DNA from 2 places in the Herbiconiux dendrobii genome. Region 1 is predicted to be linked to the other one. Evidence: predicted binding sites of a transcription regulator. Region 1 holds the regulator's gene; the other holds the start of a gene.
The links. The regulator LexA, encoded in region 1, represses DNA repair genes until DNA is damaged. The targets are predictions, from matches to a motif close to TCGAACANNTGTTCGA.

Region 1 (9,769 bases):
CGTCCGGGCCGGCGACGGTGACGAGGGAGAGTTCCTGCGTCTTGTCGACGCGGAGCCCCGCATCCGTCAGCCCCTCGTCGCCGGCGTGCGCGACCAGCGGCACCAGGAGGCGCACCGTGCGCAGCGCGTCGACGACTTCGGATGCGGCCGCCTCGCCCGCCCGGAACCGGCCGATCGCGTCGATCAGCTCGGGTGGGGCGGTTCCGTCGTCGGTCTCGCTGCCGTGCGACTCGAAGTGACGGCCCTTCCAGGGCTGGCCGGCCGAGTCGGCGAGCGAGGGATCGTGGGGAGCGCCTCCGTGCTCGTGGCCGTGGCCGTGGCCGTGATCAGTCAGAAGCCACGTCCAGCGCTTCGGCGAGCGTGAACGCGCCCGAGTAGAGGGCGCGGCCGACGATGGCGCCTTCCAGCCCCAGCGGCACGAGGGCGCGCAGCTCGGCGAGGTCGTCGAGGCTCGAGATGCCGCCGGAGGCGATCACGGGGCGGGAGGTGCGCTCCATCACCTGACGCAGCAGCTCGACGTTCGGGCCCTTGAGGGTGCCGTCCTTCGTGACGTCGGTGACCACGTAGCGCGCGCAGCCGGCCGCTTCGAGGCGCTCCATCACGTTCCAGATGTCCCCGCCGTCCTGCGTCCAGCCGCGGGCCGCCAGCGTCGTGCCGCGCACGTCGAGGCCGACGGCGATCGCCTCGCCGTACTGGGCGATGACGTGGGCGGCCCACTCGGGGTTCTCCAGGGCCGCGGTGCCGAGGTTGATGCGCTTGGCGCCGGATTCCAGCGCGGTCTCCAGGCTCGCATCGTCGCGGATGCCGCCCGATACCTCTACGTTCACGCCCTTGGCCTGACGGATGACCTTCTTGATCACGCTCAGATTGCTGCCCCGGCCGAAGGCGGCGTCGAGGTCGACGAGGTGGATCCACTCGGCGCCCTGCGAGATCCAATCCAGCGCCGCATCCACCGGGTCGCCGTGGAAGGTCTCGGTGCCGGCCTGACCCTGGGTCAGACGGACGGCCTTGCCGCCGGCCACGTCGACGGCGGGCAGCAGCACGAGGGCCGGTGCCTTGTTGAACTCACTCATTGCCTGTCCTTGCTGTGCGTGCTGCGGCGCGCGCCGCCATGGGCGCTTCGCGATCGTGGGGCCCGGGTGCCGGATGGCGAAGACCCTCCGCGATCGTAGCGACTCGCGCGGCCCACGTCGAAACGACCGGGCGTCCGCTCCGCAGCGGCCGATCAGCAGCACGCACGTGGCGGCATCCGATCAGCGCAGGGTGCCGATCCAGTTCTCGAGCAGACGGATGCCGGCCTCCCCCGACTTCTCGGGGTGGAACTGCGTCGCCGAGAGCGGGCCGTTCTCGACCGCGGCGACGAAGCGGGAGCCGTGCTCGGCCCAGGTCACCTTCGGCGGGCGGTGCGTGACCTCTTCGGTGAGCTCCCAGTTCTGTGCCGCGTAGGAGTGCACGAAGTAGAAGCGCTCGTCTTGGATGCCGTCGAACAGCACCGTGCCGGCGGGAGCCTCGACGGTGTTCCAGCCCATGTGCGGCACCACCTCCGCCTTCAGCAGCTCGACCGTGCCGGGCCATTCGCCGAGGCCCTCGGTGTCGACTCCGCGCTCGATGCCCTCGTCGAAGAGCACCTGCATGCCCACGCAGACGCCCAGCACGGGTCGGCCGCCGGCCAGGCGCCGGCCGATGAGCTCACCGCCGCGCACCGCGTTCAACTGGTTCATGACGGCGTCGAAGGCACCCACGCCGGGAACGAAGAGGCCATCCGCGTCGAGCACGGCCTGGCGCTTCGCGGTGATCTCGACGTCGGCGCCGGCACGCTCCAGGGCCTTCGCGGCCGAGTGGATGTTGCCGCTGCCGTAGTCGAGGACGACGACGCGAGGGCGGTCGGAGGCGCCGGTGCTCACAGCGCGCCCTTGGTGGAGGGGACGCCGCTCACCAGCGGGTCGAGCGCCTTGGCCTGGCGGAACGCACGGGCGAAGGCCTTGAACTCGGCCTCGGCGATGTGGTGCGGATCGCGGCCGCCGAGCACCGTGACGTGCACCGTGAGGCCGGCGTTGAAGGTGATGGCTTCGAAGACGTGACGCACCATCGAGCCGGTGAAGTGCCCGCCGATGAGGTGGAACTCGTAGCCCGCGGGCTCACCGGAGTGCACCAGGTAAGGGCGGCCGGAGATGTCGACCACGGCCTGCACCAGCGCCTCGTCGAGCGGCACGAGGGCGTCGCCGAAGCGCGAGATGCCCGACTTGTCGCCGAGCGCCTGCTTGATGGCCTGGCCGAGCACGATCCCGATGTCTTCGACCGTGTGGTGCACGTCGATCTCGATGTCGCCCTTGGCGCGCACCGTGAGGTCGGTCAGCGAGTGCTTCGCGAAGGCGGTGAGCAGGTGGTCGTAGAACGGCACGCTCGTCTGGATGTCGGAGACGCCGGTGCCGTCGAGGTCGAGGCTCAGCTCAATGGTCGACTCGCTGGTCGAGCGCTCGAGGCGAGCGGTGCGGGGTGCGGTCATGAGGGCAATCCTATCGAGCGGGGGTGAGACGCGGCCGGCGCCCGGGAGCACCGACGGGCGTCTCTCAGGAGCGGACGGGCGTGAGTTCGCGCATCGCGTCGAGGAACGCGGTGGTCTCGGCGCGGGTGCCGGCGCTCACCCGGAGGTGGTTCGGGATGCTGAGGTTGCGGATGATGATGCCGCGATCGATCAGCTGCTGCCACAGCTGCTCGGGGTTCTCGACCCCGCCGAAGAGCACGAAGTTCGCGGCGCTCGGCCACGGCGTGTAGCCGAGCTCGGTGAGACCGGAGACGATGCGGTCGCGCTGCTCCTTGATGTCGTCGACCATGGCCAGCATCTCGGGCGCGTGGGCCAGCGCGGCGACCGCCGCGGCCTGGGTGAGCGCGGAGAGGTGGTACGGAAGACGCACGAGTCGCAGCGCATCCGTGACCGCCGGATCGGCAGCGAGGTAGCCCAGTCGCGCCCCGGCGAAGGCGAAGGCCTTGCTCATCGTGCGCGAGACGATCAGACGCGGCCGGCCCTCGAGCAGGGTGAGCGCGCTGGGCTCGCCGCCGGGCATGAACTCGGCGTAGGCCTCGTCGACCAACACGATCCCGTCGAAGGCGTCGTAGGCCGCACGGACCGTGTCGAGGCCAAGCGCCGTTCCGGTGGGGTTGTTCGGGGCGCAGAAGAACACGATGTCGGGATCGGTGCGCTCGATCCAGGCGACGGCCGTCTCGGGCGAGATGAGGTAATCGGCGTCACGCTCCCCCGCGATCCACTCGGTTCCGGTGGAGGCCGCGATGATGGAGTGCATCGAGTAGGTGGGAGGGAAACCGAGCACCGAACGCCCCGGACCGCCGAAGGCCTGCAGGATGTGCTGCAGCACCTCGTTGGACCCGTTCGCCGCCCAGATGTTGTCGCGGGTGAACCCTTCGCCGAGGTAGGCGGCCAGGGAATCGCGCAGGGCCGTGAACTCGCGGTCGGGGTAGCGGTTGATCGAGAGCAGCTCGCGGGCGACCGACTCGATGATGTCGCGCGCCACGTCTTCGGGAATCGGATGCGTGTTCTCGTTGACGTTCAGTTCCACCGGCAGGTGCAGGTGCGGCGCGCCGTAGGGCTCGAGACCGCGGAGGTCGTCCCGGATGGGCAGATCGTCGAGAGAAGTCACCGCAGAATTCTACCGGGCCGCGTGAGGGCACCGGCCCGGCGCAGACGAAAGCGCCGCCCACCCCGCAGGGTGGACGGCGCTAACGATGGATGCCCGAGCAACGGAGGCGAGGTGCCCTACTCCGCGATGTCGGCCGGGATCGCGATGCGCTGGCCCGGCTGCACCGAGGAGGTGCTGAGCTGGTTGAGGCTGCGGATCTCGGCGATCACATCGCGCGGGTCGGCCTGCGGAGCGAGCGACTCGGCGATGCTCCACAGGCTCTGGCCGGCCTGCACCGTCAGGTAATCGAAATCGGCGGAGCCGGTGGCGCCCGTGGCCACGGCCGAGCCACCCCCGAACAGCGCGATCGACGCGAGCACGGCGACCACCGGCAGCGCCACGACCCCCGCGAGCACCTTGCGACCGCGCGCCGTGATACGAAGGCGGGTCGAGGCCACCGGAGCAGCGAGGCGCTCTGCGGGGGCGGTGCGGGCACGGACGGTGTAGCCGGGGGCGGTGAGGTGCTGTGCTGCGATGCTCATGATTCCTCCTGAGGTATTCGCACCGACGGTCGGCCGGGACCGCCGGTGCGAAGCTATGTTCCGAAGATATATTCGAATTAAAGGTTCGTCAAGTCGAAATCGAACGGGAAATGCGCGACACACTCGAAGACATGTGCGTATTCGAGCAGTTCTCGGATACAGTTTCGATCAACAGGTGAACTCAATCACCAACCACCGACATCGGGTCCCGAGCGGCATCCGGCCGCAGTAATCCGGGGCTCCGGATGTGAGCAGAAAGCAGGTCTCCGTGGCGAACGACTCCGGCCGCACCAGGCGCCGCAAGAGCCTGAGCGACAAGCAGCTCGCGATCCTCGACGTGATCCAGCGCTCGGTCACCTCCCGCGGCTACCCGCCGAGCATGCGCGAGATCGGCGACGCCGTCGGCCTCGCCTCGCTCTCCAGCGTGACCCACCAGCTCAACCAGCTCGAGCTGAGCGGCTACCTGCGCCGCGACCCCAACCGCCCCCGGGCGATGGAAGTGCTGATCGACATCCCGAGCATCGAGGAGGGGGCGGCCTCACCCGACGCCGATTCCGCACCCCCCGTGGGAGACGCCACCCTGGTGCCGCTGGTGGGCCGCATCGCCGCGGGCATCCCGATCACCGCCGAGCAGCAGGTCGACGAGGTGTTCCCACTCCCCCGTCAGCTGGTGGGCAACGGAGACCTCTTCATGCTGAAGGTGGTGGGCGAGTCGATGATCGACGCCGCCATCTGCGACGGCGACTGGGTGGTCATCCGGCAGCAGAACACGGCCGAGAACGGCGACATCGTGGCCGCCATGCTCGACGAGGAGGCCACCGTGAAGGTGTTCCGCCAGCGAGACGGCCACACCTGGCTGCTCCCCCGCAACAGCAACTTCGAGCCCATCCTCGGCGACTACGCCACCGTGCTCGGCAAGGTGGTCGCAGTCCTCCGAGCGGTGTGATCAGCTGCGGACGACGGCGAACGGACTCAGCCGCTCCTCGAACTCCGGGTTGATCAGGGCACGCACCCAGGTGCCGCCCTCCTCGTACTCGGTGGTGAGCACCGTGTTCTTCTCGTGCAGCAGGGTCACCAGGTCGCCGCGGTCGTAGGGCAGCAGCACCTCCACCTCCACGCTCGGCGTGGGGAGGATGGCGTCGATCGCCGCGAGCAGCTCGGGAATTCCCTCGCCCGACCGTGCCGAGACGAAGATCGCCGTCGGCTCGAGTCCGCGCAGCACCAGCCGGTCGTCGTCCGACACCAGGTCGCTCTTGTTGAAGACCACGATCTCGGGGATGCCCCGCGCGCCGGCCTCGCCCATCACGTCGCGCACCGTGGTGATCTGTCCGGCGGGATCCGGATGCGAGGCGTCGACGACGTGCACCACGACATCCGAGTCGGCCACCTCTTCGAGGGTCGAGCGGAAGGCCTCCACCAGCTGGTGCGGCAGGGCCCGCACGAAACCGACGGTGTCGGCGATCGTGTAGGGACGGCCGTCGGCCGTCACGTTCTTGCGCACCGTGGCGTCGAGGGTGGCGAACAGCGAGTTCTCCACCAGCACACCCGCGCTCGTGATGCGGTTCAGCAGCGACGACTTGCCCGCGTTGGTGTACCCGGCGATGGCGACGCTCGGCACGGCGTTGCGCTTGCGGTTGGCCCGCTTCGCATCCCGCGCCGGCTTCATCTCCTTGATCTGCTTGCGCAGCTTCGCCATCCGGGTGTGGATGCGGCGGCGGTCGAGCTCGATCTTCGTCTCACCCGGACCGCGCGACCCCATACCGGCACCCGCGCCACCCACCTGGCCACCGGCCTGGCGGGACATCGAGTCACCCCAGCCGCGGAGCCTCGGCAGCAGGTACTCGAGCTGAGCGAGCTCGACCTGCGCCTTGCCCTCGCGGCTCTTGGCGTGCTGGCTGAAGATGTCGAGGATGACGGCCGTGCGGTCGATCACCTTGACCTTCACCACGTCTTCGAGTGCACGCCGCTGGCTCGGGGCCAGCTCGGTGTCGGCGATCACGGTGTCGGCGCCGAGGCTCTGCACGATCGCGCGCAGCTCCTCCGCCTTGCCCTTGCCGAAGTAGGTGCTGGGGTCGGGAGTCGGCCGCCTCTGCAGCAGCCCGTCGAGCACCACGGCACCGGCCGTCTCGGCGAGGGCCGCGAGCTCCCGCAGGGAGTTCTCGGCGTCGGACAACGAGCCCTGCGAGTAGACGCCGATGATGACGACGTTCTCCAGCCGCAGCTGGCGGTATTCCACCTCGGTGACGTCTTCGAGCTCGGTCGAGAGCCCGGCCACCCGCCGGAGCGACTTGCGGTCTTCACGATCGAACTGATCGCCGTCGTAGCCGGATCCGTCGCGCACCTGGCCCGTGGTCTCGGGTCGCTGCAGCGCTTGCGCCGCACCCTGCTCGAAGAGCGAGTAGCCGCTCGAGCGCTTCTCGGCGCTGGCGAGCACCCGGGCGACGACGTCGTCGCTCGTTCCGCCGCTCCCGGCTCGGGCCTCGGTGCCGCTCGTTCTCTCGGTTACGTTCTCGGCCTCAGGGGTCGTGTGGTCTGACATTGCAGTCAAGACTAGCCTCCTTGTTTGCTAGATTCCCTCTATGGATGGCGAGCATTACTTCTCCGCACAGCCGGCCGGAGAGCTCTCGCTCCGCGAGCTGACGGTCACCCTGGCCGGTCAGCCGCACCACGTGGTGACGGCCTCGGGCATCTTCAGCCCCGAGCGGATCGACACCGGCACGCAGGTGCTGCTCGCGAATGTCCCGACTCCCCCGCCCGGCGGAAATCTGCTCGATCTCGGCTGCGGATGGGGACCGATCTCGCTGACGCTGGCCCTGGAATCACCGCGCGCGACGGTGTGGGCCGTCGATGTCAACGAACGGGCTCTGGATCTGGTTCGGCGGAATGCTCACATGATGGGTCTCGAAAACATCAACGCCTGCCGGCCCGAAGATGTTCCCGAGGGGCTCGAATTCACCACCATCTGGTCGAATCCGCCCATCCGGGTGGGCAAGGGCGTGCTGCATTCGATGCTGCAGCAGTGGCTGCCCCGCCTGGAACCCGGATCGGACGCGTGGCTCGTCGTGCAGAAGAACCTCGGCTCCGACTCGCTGCAGCGGTGGATGGAGGGCGGGTTCCCGGCCCTGTCGGTGACGCGGGCCAGCACGAACAAGGGCTACCGCATCCTCAGGGTGCGGAACCGCGCCTAGCCGGGCGCGCTTCGCCGACCGGCACTAGCCGAGCGCCAGGTCGCCCTCGTAGACGAGCTCGGCAGGGCCCGAGAGCGAGACGTGCTCGCCGTCTTCGGTGGGGAACATCCGCACACCCACCGTGCCGCCGGGCACCGCGACGCTCCAGCTGTTCGGCGCGCCCGCACCCGCCCAGTAGCGGGTGGCGAGGGCGGCCGCGACGGCGCCCGTGCCGCAGGACAGCGTCTCGCCGCTGCCGCGCTCGTGCACGCGCATCCGGATGTGGCCGACGCCGTCGCGCACCAGCGGCTCGGCCGGCACCACGAACTCGACGTTCGCACCGGCTTCGGGCTGCGGCTCGATGTGCGGGATGAAGCTCAGGTCGGCCTCGTCGAGCTCCTCGTCGTCGGCGAGGGCGACCACGACGTGCGGGTTGCCCACGTTGATGCCGAGGCCGGGACGGGCCACCTGCAGGTTCTTGGCCCGCACGAGGGGCTCGCCGCCGTCGAGTCGCCAGCGGCCGAGGTCGACCTGGAAGCCGAGCTTGTTCAGCTGCACGTCACGCACACCCGCGCGGGTGCCGATGACCAGGGTCTCACCGGGCTCGAGCGTGACGAGGCCGTTCTCGATCAGGTAGCGGGCGTAGACCCGGATGCCGTTTCCGCACATCTCGGAGACCGAGCCGTCGGCGTTGTGGTAGTCCATGAACCACTCGGCGGCAGGGTCTTCGGCCAGAGCCGCCGCGCCCGCGTCGAGGTTCGCCGAGCGGACCGCGCGGATGACGCCGTCGGCGCCGACCCCGAAGTGACGGTCGCAGATCGCGGCGATCTGGGTGGGGCTGAGCGCGATCTCGCCCTCCGGATCGGTGAAGAGCACGAAGTCGTTGCCCGTGCCGTGACCCTTGGTGAAGTGCAGATCCGCCGCCATGCCCCAAGTCTAGGGGCGCTCACCGAGGCCTGCGGCGCGCCGTGGCCGCCTTCCGACTGGCTGGAGCTACACGCCGGGAGCGGACTGAGGCTCCATCCGATCCACCCCGGGAGGACGGACTCCATCCGTTCGGATCGGGGGTCAGGAGAGGGACCGGGCGAGGTCTGCTGCGGTGCGGTGGAGGGTTTCGGGAGCGGCGGCGTCGAGGTCGTGGGCCTCGGGGTAGCGCTTGAACCAGCTGACCTGGCGGCGGGCGTAGCGACGGGTGAGCGCCTGGGCCTCGGCGACCGCCTCGGGCTCGGGGCTGGTGCCGTCGAGCTGGGCGAGCGCCTGGGCATAGCCGATGGCGCGCACGGCGGTGGTTCCGTCGCGGAGGCCGTGCGCGAGCAGGGATTCGACCTCGGCGACGAGACCGGATGCCCACATCCGCTCGACCCGTGCGTCCAGGCGCGGAACCAGCTGCTCGCGGTCGAGACGGAGGTGCAGGATCGCGGCGGGCTTCCAGAACACGGGCGCGTCGGGCAGCGTGCCCGAGACCGGGGCCCCGGTGAGCTCGACCACCTCGAGGGCGCGCACGATCCGCCGGCCGTTGTGAGGGCCGATGGATGCCGCGGAGGCGGGGTCGATCTCGGCGAGCCGGCGGTGCAGCATCCCGGGGCCGGTCTGCTCGAGCTCCCGTTCCAGGCGCGCCCGCACCGCGTCGTCGCGGCCGGGGAAACGGAAGTCGAAGAGCACCGACGACACGTACAGGCCCGATCCGCCGACCAGGATGGGGACGGCGCCGCGCTGCAGGATGCCCTCGATCGCTGCCCGGGCATCGCGCTGGTAGGCGGCCACCGAGGCTTCGTCGGTGACCCGCAGCACATCGAGCAGGTGGTGCGGGACGCCACGGCGTTCGGGCTCGCTGAGCTTCGCGGTCCCGATGTCCATACCCCGGTACAGTTGCATGGCATCGGCGTTCACGACCTCGGCGGTTCGGCCCTCCCTGGCCAGCTGCTCGGCCAAGTCGAGCGACAGATCGGACTTGCCCGTTCCGGTGGCGCCGACGACCGCGACGATCTGCGGCGCGTTCATCGGCCGCTACCCGCGGAGGTCGTCGGTGGGGCTGTAGATCGGCACGGTGAGGCCGTGCGCGACGCCGCGGGTCTCCGCGGCCGCGCTCGTGGCAGCGGGTACCGGCACCGGCGGACCGACCCGGAGCGAGGGCAGACCGAGCGACACCCGCCCGGGCACAGCGGATGCACCGGCCGCCCCCACCGGCGCCGGCACGCCGCAGGAGTCGGCCTGAGCGCGATCCCAGGCATCGCCGGCGCGCGTGCGGCGCACCTCGAGCGGCGCGCCATCGGTGTCGGCGATCAGGTGGAAGGGAGCAGCCTGGCTGATGGTGACCGAGACCACATCACCCGGACGCGGACGCTCCGTGCCCTCGGGAAGCTCGAAGTGCACGAGGCGGGAGTCTTCGGCGCGGCCGCTGAGCCGGCGCGTCTCGGTGTCTTTG
Region 2 (9,769 bases), on a different contig from region 1:
GTGCGCTTCGTGCTGAACGCCCGCACGGATGCGCTGCTGCGACGCGGAGACCGGCCGCTCGACGACGCGATCGAGGACGCCATCGAGCGGGGTCGCGCCTACCTCGACGCGGGGGCCGCCTGCGTCTTCGTGCCGGGGCCGATCGACCGCGGCCTCGCCGAGCGGCTGGTGGAGGGCCTCGGCGAGCGCCGGGTGAGCGTGATCGGCGGGCCCGGATCGCTCACCCCGGCCGAGTACGAACGGCTCGGCATCGCGCGCATCTCCTACGGTCCCTGGCCGCAGCGGGCGGCGCTCACCGCGCTGCAGGACGCCGCGCTCGGGCTCTACGCGGGAGGCGGGCTGCCCGAGGGCACGCGCACCGTCAGCTGAGCCGGCCGAGCAGGCGCTTCGCCTCCCGACGCTGCCGGCGGGCCTCCCGGCGCTCCACCGCCCGGCGGTGCGAGAACTTGCGGGCCTCGGTGCCCGAGAGCGCGAGCAGCACCAGCACGTCGAAGGAGAGCCCCACCAGGTTCGTCTGCAGGGTGATCTGGGGGCCTCCGTTGATGAAGTCGAGCGCGGTGACGAGCACGGCCGCGGCGCTGATGCCCATCCCGGCGAAGCGCGCCCAGTTGTGGCCGTGGTAGATCAGGAAGGCGAGCACGGAGTACAGCGCGCTGATCAGCAGGGCGACCGAGACGAACAGAGCGGCCACCAGCGAGGCCAGGAAGTGCGCGTCGGCGGGGGTGAGCGCCCCGGTGAGGGTGCGAAGGTCGAGTTCGCCGTCGCCGATCGAGAAGGCCACCACCGCGGCGGCGCCGAGCGCCGACAGCACGCGCAGCACCATCAGCAGCACGCCGAGGTAGATCGAGGCCGGGCGGCGGCGCCCGGCGATCGGCGTCTCGGAGAAGACCGCGGAGGGGGTGGGCGCCACCGTGGGCTCCAGAGGCGTCGCCGCCCCGTCGACATCCGTCTCCACCTCGATCTCGCGCAGGTCGACCACCGGCAGGTCGCCGTCGGTGGTGATGGCGTCGCCGCCGCCGTTCACGTGGTGGTAGCCGGTTGAGAAGTTGCGGATCAGCTCCACCGAGGCCCGGTCGTTCGCCTCGATCAGCGTCGAGACGATGTGGTCGCGCTCCTTGTCGGTCTCCTTGTCGATGCGGTGCGTCACCTGCAGGGTGAAGAACGAGATGCCGATGCTGCGGTCGTAGGTGCCGGCCGCCAGCCAGTCGGCCGTGTGCCCGCCGGGCAGCAGCCAGCCCTGGGGGCAGCGCCAGAAGCGCACGTGGTGCCGCTTGGAGGGATTGCCCGACACCTCCTGCTGATAGGTGAAGTCCTGCACGTTGCCGAAGAGGTAGAGCCGGGAGACGGGGGCACCCGGGTAGCTGCGCCGCAGCAGCGTTCCACGCACGGTGCGCAGCGCCGAGGTCAGGCCCATGTCGTCGGCGGTGTGCCAGCCGGCCCGGATCATGGCCGCGTGGATCTGCTGTTCCTCGCCCCGGAAGGCGACGTTCACCGGGTCGCCGAGCAGACCCTCTCGGGTCTTCGCGCGGCCGATGAAGTAGTCGGGAACGTAGAACAGGGTCAGGATGCTGTGCACCCGCGGGAGCAGCAGATAGGCCACCACGAGCCAGAACACGAGCAGGAACCAGAGCTGCTGCCAGCCGCGCGCGAACGACTCCGTGACCACGAGGTACGCCAGCCAGGCGGCCGAGAGTGTGCCCACCAGGAAGAAGGCGCTGTCGACGACGAGTCCGACCGAGCCCCGGAAGGTGCGACGGCGAATGTGCTCGACGAGGCTGGCCTCCTCGAGATCGTCGAGCGAGGGCTCCACGCTCTCGGCCATCGAAGGCATCCTTTCGTCCCTGCGATTCTCGCAGCTTCGCCTGAATGCTGTGACAAGTCGCGACCGCCACCCTAGGCTGGAAAGACGGCCACCACCGCCGTACCCCCCTCCGGACACCGACAGGACACGATCCATGCCCACCGGCGTACCCATCGAATTCGCTCACCTGACGAAGACGTTCGGCTCCGTCGACGCCGTCTCCGACCTCAGCCTCACGGTCGAACCCGGTCAGGTCACCGGGTTCCTCGGGCCCAACGGCGCCGGCAAGACCACGTCGCTCCGGATGCTGCTCGGCCTCGTGCGCCCCACCTCCGGCACGGCGACCTTCGGCGGCACGCCCTACGCGGAGCTCGACTCCCCGCTGGCCACCGTGGGCGCCTCCCTGGAGGCCGCGAGCTTCCACCCGGGCCGATCCGCCCGCAATCATCTCGCCGTCTACGCGCAGGCCGCGGGCCTGCCCAAGACCGCTCCGGATGCGGCGCTGGAGAAGGTGGGACTCTCCGGCTACGCCGATCGCCGGGTGGGCGGCTACTCCCTGGGCATGCGCCAGCGGCTGGGCCTCGCCTTCGCCCTGCTCGGCGACCCGGCGGTGCTCGTGCTCGACGAGCCGATCAACGGCCTCGACCCCGAGGGCATCAAGTGGATCCGCCTGCTGCTGCGCGGCATGGCCGCCGAGGGCCGCACGGTGCTGATCAGCTCGCACCTGCTGAGCGAGGTGCAGCAGACCGTCGACGAGGTGATCATCATCACCCACGGCACGCTCGTGCACCGCGGCGAGCTCTCCAGCCTCGACGTCTCCGACTCGAAGCAGGTGCAGGTGAACGCCGACGACCGCGACCGGCTGGCCGAGGTCGTCCGCTCGGCCGGCTACACGGTCGCGTCGCTGCGCTCGGGGGTGCTGGTGGAGAACGCCGAGGCCGCCGAGATCGGCCGGCTCGCCTTCGACGCGGGCATACCGCTCACGGCCCTCTCGCAGAAGCGCACGGGCCTGGAGGAATCCTTCCTCGCCCTGGTCGGAGAGGAGGGCGCGCTGTGAAGCTCGTCGCGGCCATCCGATCGGAACTCACGAAAGTTCTCAGCACGCGCCTGTGGTGGGTGCTCGCGATCATCATGGTCGGCTACGTGGCGCTCTGCGCCGGCGGCCTCGCGGCCATCCTGAGCGGGGTCGGCACGCGGGCCGGCGGGCCGGTCGTGCCCGAGGCCCAGCTGCCACTGCTCATCTACAGCTTCGCCACCTCGGTGGGCTACGTCTTCCCGGTACTCTTCGGCGCCCTCGCGGTCACCAGCGAGTTCCGCTTCCAGTCGCTCACGCCCACCTTCCTCGCTCAGCCGCGCCGGGTGGTGGCCCTGAGCGGCAAGTTCATCACGATGCTGCTGGTGGGTGCCGTGTTCGGCGTGATCGCGCTGCTGGCCTCGATGGGTGCCGGTGCGGGCGTCCTCGCGGGGTTCGGCGTGGATCCGCTGCTCGGCGAGCCCGAGATCTGGGCCTTCGTCGGGCGATCGGTGCTGGCGATGGCGCTCTGGGCCGTGATCGGCGTCGGCCTCGGCACCCTGGTGCCCAGCCAGGTCGCCGCGATCGTGATCGTGCTGGCGTTCACGCAGTTCCTCGAGCCGCTGCTGCGGTTCGGCTCGAGCATCACCGACTGGTCGGCGCAGCTGGGCCAGTTCCTGCCGGGTGCGGCCAGCGACGCCCTGGTGGGGTCGAGCATCTTCTTGATCGCCACGCCCGCGGGCACCGGTCTGGAGTGGTGGCAGGGCGGGCTCGTGCTCGCCGGCATCGCGGTGGTGGCCACGGTGATCGGCTACGTCACCAGCTGGCGCCGCGACGTGTCGTGAGCCGGTCGCGGGGCTAGCGTGGAGAGCGGATCCGTTCCGCATCCGCCCTCTGTTCGAGGAAGCACGTCCGACGAAGGAGAAGCCGTGGCCGACGCACTCGTGGTGACCGAGAAGGGATCGAGGGCGCAGCTGCTCGAGATCGACGAGCGGGAGTTCTTCGACGGCACCGGCGGCGACCAGGCCGTCGATCTCGACGTGCTGTTCTCCGGCATCAACTACAAGGACGGCCTGGCACTGCTCGGCCGCCCGGGCGTCGTGCGCGAGTGGCCGTTGGTCGCGGGCATCGACGTGGTGGGCCGGGTCGCGGCCTCCGGTTCACCGCGGTTCGCCGTGGGCGACCTCGTGGTGCTGACCGGTGACGGCATCGGCGAATCCCGGCACGGTGGCCTCGCGACGCGGGCGCGGGTGCGACCGGATGCGCTGATCGCGCTTCCCGACAGCATCTCTGCGCAGCGGGCGGCGGCGATCGGAACGGCGGGCTTCACCGCCATGCTCGCCGTGCTGGCGCTCGACGACGCGGGCGTGACTCCGGATGCCGGCGAGGTGCTGGTCACCGGCGCCGCGGGCGGGGTCGGCTCGATCGCGGTGTCCCTCCTCGCGTCGCGCGGCTACACGGTCGTGGCATCCACGGGCCGGGTGCAGGAGCAGGGCGGGTATCTCACCGGGCTGGGGGCCTCGGAGGTGATCGACCGCGCGCCGCTGGGCGAGGCCGGCAAGCCGCTGCAACGCCAGCGCTGGGCGGGCGCCGTCGACAGCGTGGGCAGCCACACCCTCGCGAACATCCTGGCGCAGACGAACTACGGCGGCACGGTCGTGGCCTGCGGTCTCGCCCAGGGTGGCGACCTGCCGGCCAGCGTGATGCCGTTCATCCTGCGCTCGGTCACCCTCACCGGGGCCAACTCGGTGGAGGCGCCGCTCGCGCTGCGGGAGCGGGCGTGGGCCGCGCTGGCGTCGGAGCTCGACCTCGCGGCGCTCGACTCGATGACCGAGACCGTGCCGCTGAGCGGCGCGCTCGAGGTGGCCGAACGGATCCTCGACGGTCAGGTGCGCGGGCGCACGGTGGTCGATCCGGCGCTCTGAGCTGTTCGGTGCGAAGCTGGTCGGTGCCGCGAGGCGGGTGCCGCCGGGGTCAGTCGATGATCTCGGTGCCCTCCAGCGGCGGCAGCCGCAGGGCGCGCAGCAGCTCGATCGAGTGCGAGGTGGTGATGATCAGCCGCGAGAACTCCTGACCCTCGAGGTCGATCACCACCGAGGTGCGGGTGCCCTTGACGAGCAGGAAGTCTTTGCCGTCGTGGAACTTCCACGTGCCCACCGCCAGGGTGAGCGGGATCGCCGCTCCCGGCGCCCGGATGCCGCGCACCCACACCCACGGGTCGTCGGTGAGCGCGGCCGAGCGGATGCTCTCCAGCGGCACCACGAGGTCGGTGCGGCGCAGCGACAGCACCTTCTCGGCGCGGGTGAGACGGATCTCGAGGCGATCGGTGTGGACGAAGAGAACGGCCATGGTCCTAGTCTGCCGTGGCTTGGCTGAAGAAGGGCAGGGTTTGCATCGGCGGGCGATATAACGATTCGGGAATCTATCGGCGGGCTGCCGCGGCGGCCGCCGCCGCGGCCGGCAGGGCGTCGAGGATCCGCCCGATCGCGGCCTCGTCGTGCGCGGCGGTGACGAACCACGCCTCGTAGACCGAGGGCGGGAGCGAGACCCCGGCGTCGAGCATCGAGTGGAAGAACGGAGCGTAGCGGAACGCCTCCTGCTGCTGCACCTGCGCGTAGTTCCGCGGTGCCACGTCGGAACCGAAGGTGAAGCTGAACAGGTTTCCGGCCCGCTGCACGCTGTGCGCGACCCCGGCCGCCGTGAGCGCCTCCGACACCGCCGAGGAGACGGTGCCGGCCGTGGCGTCCAGCGCGGCGTAGACCGAGGCGTCGGCCAGGCGGAGGGTGGCGAGCCCTGCGGCCACCGCCACCGGATTGCCCGAGAGTGTGCCGGCCTGGTACACCGGGCCGAGCGGCGCGAGGTGGTCCATCACGTCGGCCCGCCCGCCCAGCGCGGCCAGCGGCATCCCGCCGCCCACCACCTTGCCGAAGGTCACGAGGTCGGGCACGTACGCCGGCACGGGAAGCTCGTCCGGAGCATCCTGATGCGGTTCGGCCACCGGGTGACCCGGATTCTCCAGGCCCCACCAGCCCGCGGGGCCCACCCGGAACCCGGTGAGCACCTCGTCGACGATCAGCAGCGAGCCGTGGGCGTGCGCGATGTCGGCGAGAGCCGCGTTGAAGCCGGCCGCCGGCGGCACCACGCCCATGTTGGCCGGCGCCGCCTCGACGATGATGGCGGCGATCTCGTCGCCGCGCGCCGAGAACACCTCGCGCACGGCCCCGAGGTCGTTGTAGGGCAGCACGATCGTGAGGGCGGCCGTGGCGGCGGGGACGCCCGCCGAGGCGGGGAGGGCGAGCGTGGCGAGCCCCGATCCGGCCTCCGCCAGCAGCGAGTCGGAGTGCCCGTGGTAGTGGCCGGCGAACTTGATCAGCACGTCGCGGCCGGTGAACCCGCGGGCCAGCCGGATGGCGGTCATCGTGGCCTCGGTGCCGGTGGAGACGAGGCGGAGTTTCTCGACCGGGTGCACACCGCCGGCCTCCACGCGCCCGCGCACGAGCTCGGCCAGATCGGTCTCGGCCGGCGTCGTGGCGCCGAACGAGAGCCCGCGCGCGGCGGCCTCCTGCACGGCGGACACCACCTCGGGGTGCGCGTGGCCGAGGATGGCGGGGCCCCACGAGCTCACCAGGTCGACGTACTCGACGCCCTCCGAGTCGGTGACATACGGCCCGCGCGCGGAGACCAGGAAGCGGGGGGTGCCGCCCACCGAGCGGAAGGCGCGCACGGGCGAGTTGACGCCGCCCGGGATGGAGCGCTGGGCCCGCTCGAACTGCTCGGCGTTGCTCACGCCGAGCGACGCGGCGGTGGTGGTGTCTGTGACCGCGGTCATGCGGATCCCTGTCATGCTGATCCCTTCAGAGCACGGGCGACCTCGACCGCCCAGTAGGTGAGCACCGCGTCGGCGCCGGCGCGGCGGATGCTCACGAGCGATTCGAGGATGGCGCGCTCCCGATCGATCCAACCGTTGGCCGCGGCGGCCTCGATCATCGCGTACTCGCCCGACACCTGATACGCCCAGACCGGCACGGGAACGGCCGCTGACACGTCGGCGACCAGATCCAGGTAGCTGAGCGCGGGCTTCACCATCACGATGTCGGCGCCCTCCTCCACGTCGAGCACGGCTTCGCGCAGGCCTTCGCGGCGGTTCGCGGGGTCGAGCTGGTAGGTCTTGCGGTCGCCGCGCAGCGTCGATCCGACGGCCTCCCGGAACGGGCCGTAGAAGGCGGAGGCGTACTTGGCGGCATAGGCGAGCAGGGCGACCTCCTCGAAGCCCTCGGCGTCGAGCGCGGTGCGCACCGCCGCCACCTGGCCGTCCATCATGCCGGAGAGGCCGAGCAGCTGAGAGCCCGCGCGCGCCTGCTCGAGCGCCATGTCGCGATAGCGCAGCAGCGTGGCGTCGTTGTCGACCGCGCCGCGGGCGTCGAGCACGCCGCAGTGGCCGTGGTCGGTGAACTCGTCGAGACAGAGATCGGTCTGCACCACGAGGGCGTCTCCCACCTCGGCCGCCACGACGCGGGTGGCGGCGTTGAGCACGCCGTCGGGGTCGGTGGCCGCGGTGCCCTGAGCGTCTTTGGCCTGGTCGGCCGGCACGCCGAACAGCATCACCCCGCCGAGGCCGGCCTCCGCCGCCTCGGTGACAGCGGCCTTCAGGCTGTCGAAGCTGTGCTGCAGCACGCCGGGCATGGAGGTGAGCGCAACGGGCTCCACCACGTCGTCGCGCACGAACAGCGGCAGCACGAGTTGCGCCGGATCGATCCGCGTCTCGGCGACCAGCCGGCGCATCGCCGGGGTGGAGCGGAGCCGGCGCGGCCGGACATCGGGGAACGATCCTGAACTCATGTCTCCAGCCTATGCCGACCGTGCTGGACGTCGGCCGCCTGTGCAGAGCCGGCCCGTTCTCCACAGGGCGCGACAATTAAGTCGAACACATGTTCGAATGTGCGTACGATGGCGACATGAACATCGACTTCCAGACCTCGCTCTTCGACGACCTCGACGCCGACCCCGGCCTGGAGGGTCTCGGGGGCACCGTGCAGCGCACCGTGCTCGGCGACGGGGCCTGGATCGACCTGCGGCCGGGGTGGGTCTCCAACTCCGACGCGCTGTTCGAGCGCCTCGCGGTCGACGTGCCCTGGCAGGCCGACCGGCGGGAGATGTACGACCGCGTGGTGGAGGTGCCCCGGCTCGTCTCCCGCTTCGGCGCCGGGTCGGTCTACCCCGATCTCGTGCTCACCCGGGCTCAGGATGCTCTGAACGAGCACTACGGGCGCCCGCCCGGTCAGGTGTTCCAGACGGCCGGGCTGTGCTTCTACCGCACCGGCGACGACAGCGTGGCCTGGCACGGCGATCGGGTCGGTCGCACCATCGATCGCGACACGATGGTGGCGATCGTGTCGGTGGGGGCGGCCAGAACCCTCTCCGTCCGGCCGAAGGGCGGAGGCGAGACGCTGCGCTTCCCGGTCGGGCACGGCGATCTGGTGGTGATGGGCGGCAGCTGTCAGCGCACCCACGAGCACGCCGTGTTGAAGACCAAGCAGGCGGTCGGGCCGCGCATCAGCGTGCAGTTCCGGCCGGTGTGGCCCAGGTGAGGCCCGGTGGAGACGGCCGGCCCCGCACTCAGAAGTCGGAGCGGTCGTCCTCGTCGCGGTCCTCGGCGCGGCGGGCGTTGGCCACCTCGATCACCGAGTTGATCAGCGATTCGGAGGAGCGGCCCTTGGCGATCACGTCCACCCGAAGGCCGTAGGCGCGCGCGTCGTCGGCCGTGCGCGGGCCGATCGCGGCCACGAGCGTCGATTCCGGCACCGGCCCCAGCTGAAGCTGCACCTGCTCGGCGACGGATCCCGAGGTCACGAAGACCGCGTCGATCGCCCCGGCGGCCACGTCGGCGCGGATCTGCGGATCGACCTCCACCCCGATGGTGCGATAGGCCACGACCGACTCGACGGTGTGGCCGCGCTTGATCAGCCCCTCGGTGAGCACCGGTTTCGCGATGTCGCTGCGGAGCGTGAGCACGCGCAGCTCCGGGCCGAACTGCTCGAAGCGCTTGAGCTCGCGCAGCAGGCCCTTCGCGGAGTTGTCCTCCGGCGGCACGAGGTCGACCTTGTACCCGGCCGCGGTGAGGGCGGCGGCGGTCGTCTCGCCGACGGCGGCGATGTGGGTCTCCGGCGGAACGACGGCCTGGTGGGCGGTGAGCACGTCGACCGTCGTCGCACTGGTCATGGTCAGCCAGTCGAACGAGCCGGCGGCGAGGGCCTGCAGGGCGCGCTCGAGGGTCTCGGCGTCTTCGGTGGGAGCGAAGTTGATCATCGGCGCGACGATCGGTTTGGCGCCGACGGCCCGCAGGTCGGCCGCGACGCCGTGGCCCCACGGTCCACCACGGGGAACGAGGATGCGCCAGCCGCCGAGCGGGCGCTGCGACCAGGCGGTCACTCTGCGCCGCCCGGGCCGAGGGGTGCGATCTCGGCAGCCCCGTCTTCCATCAGCTGGGCGGCCACGGCCTGGCCGAGCAGGTCGGCCACGAGCAGATCGTCGCCCAGGAGGCTGGCGGATCGCTCGCAGCCCAGCTCGGCGGCGCCGTCGGCCTGGTAGACGGTGGCCGAGAGGTGGAGTTCGTCGTCGGCGACGGTGGCCGCAGCCCCGATCGGAGCCGCGCATCCCGCCTCGAGGGCAGCGAGCACCGCACGCTCGGCGAGGATCGCCGTGCGTGTGGGCGGGTGTTCGATGCTCAGCAGTTCGGGGATGCTGTCTCCCTCTCGGGTCTCGATCGCGAGCGCACCCTGGCCCGGCGCAGTGGGCCAGAGATCGAGTGCGAAGAGTTCGGATGCTGCGTCCAGCCTACCCAGCCTACCGAGCCCGGCTGCCGCGAGCACCACGGCGTCCAGGTCGCCGTCCCGCACGCGACCGAGACGGGTGTCGACGTTGCCGCGGATGTCGACGATCCGCAGATCGGGCCGGAG

Region 2: the regulator LexA is predicted to act here: its motif matches at 7,734-7,749, upstream of ACN4JJ_RS06820 (alpha-ketoglutarate-dependent dioxygenase AlkB).

What each region holds. Positions count from the first base shown of each region.
Region 1 covers NZ_JBLZQV010000003.1:18,405-28,173, forward strand. Annotated here, with positions in the region: gene ACN4JJ_RS09035 (SseB family protein) at 1-334, opposite strand, end outside; gene priA (bifunctional 1-(5-phosphoribosyl)-5-((5-phosphoribosylamino)methylideneamino)imidazole-4-carboxamide isomerase/phosphoribosylanthranilate isomerase PriA) at 327-1,073, opposite strand; gene hisH (imidazole glycerol phosphate synthase subunit HisH) at 1,254-1,904, opposite strand; gene hisB (imidazoleglycerol-phosphate dehydratase HisB) at 1,901-2,506, opposite strand; gene ACN4JJ_RS09055 (histidinol-phosphate transaminase) at 2,571-3,656, opposite strand; gene ACN4JJ_RS09060 (LysM peptidoglycan-binding domain-containing protein) at 3,773-4,177, opposite strand; gene lexA (transcriptional repressor LexA) at 4,425-5,123, shown strand; gene hflX (GTPase HflX) at 5,124-6,716, opposite strand; gene ACN4JJ_RS09075 (class I SAM-dependent methyltransferase) at 6,757-7,365, shown strand; gene dapF (diaminopimelate epimerase) at 7,390-8,271, opposite strand; gene miaA (tRNA (adenosine(37)-N6)-dimethylallyltransferase MiaA) at 8,413-9,345, opposite strand; gene miaB (tRNA (N6-isopentenyl adenosine(37)-C2)-methylthiotransferase MiaB) at 9,352-9,769, opposite strand, start outside.
Region 2 covers NZ_JBLZQV010000002.1:402,434-412,202, forward strand. Annotated here, with positions in the region: gene ACN4JJ_RS06780 (isocitrate lyase/PEP mutase family protein) at 1-369, shown strand, start outside; gene ACN4JJ_RS06785 (LssY C-terminal domain-containing protein) at 362-1,822, opposite strand; gene ACN4JJ_RS06790 (ABC transporter ATP-binding protein) at 1,956-2,858, shown strand; gene ACN4JJ_RS06795 (ABC transporter permease) at 2,855-3,658, shown strand; gene ACN4JJ_RS06800 (MDR family oxidoreductase) at 3,743-4,738, shown strand; gene ACN4JJ_RS06805 (hypothetical protein) at 4,788-5,162, opposite strand; gene hemL (glutamate-1-semialdehyde 2,1-aminomutase) at 5,236-6,642, opposite strand; gene hemB (porphobilinogen synthase) at 6,654-7,652, opposite strand; gene ACN4JJ_RS06820 (alpha-ketoglutarate-dependent dioxygenase AlkB) at 7,769-8,401, shown strand; gene ACN4JJ_RS06825 (uroporphyrinogen-III synthase) at 8,430-9,242, opposite strand; gene hemC (hydroxymethylbilane synthase) at 9,239-9,769, opposite strand, start outside.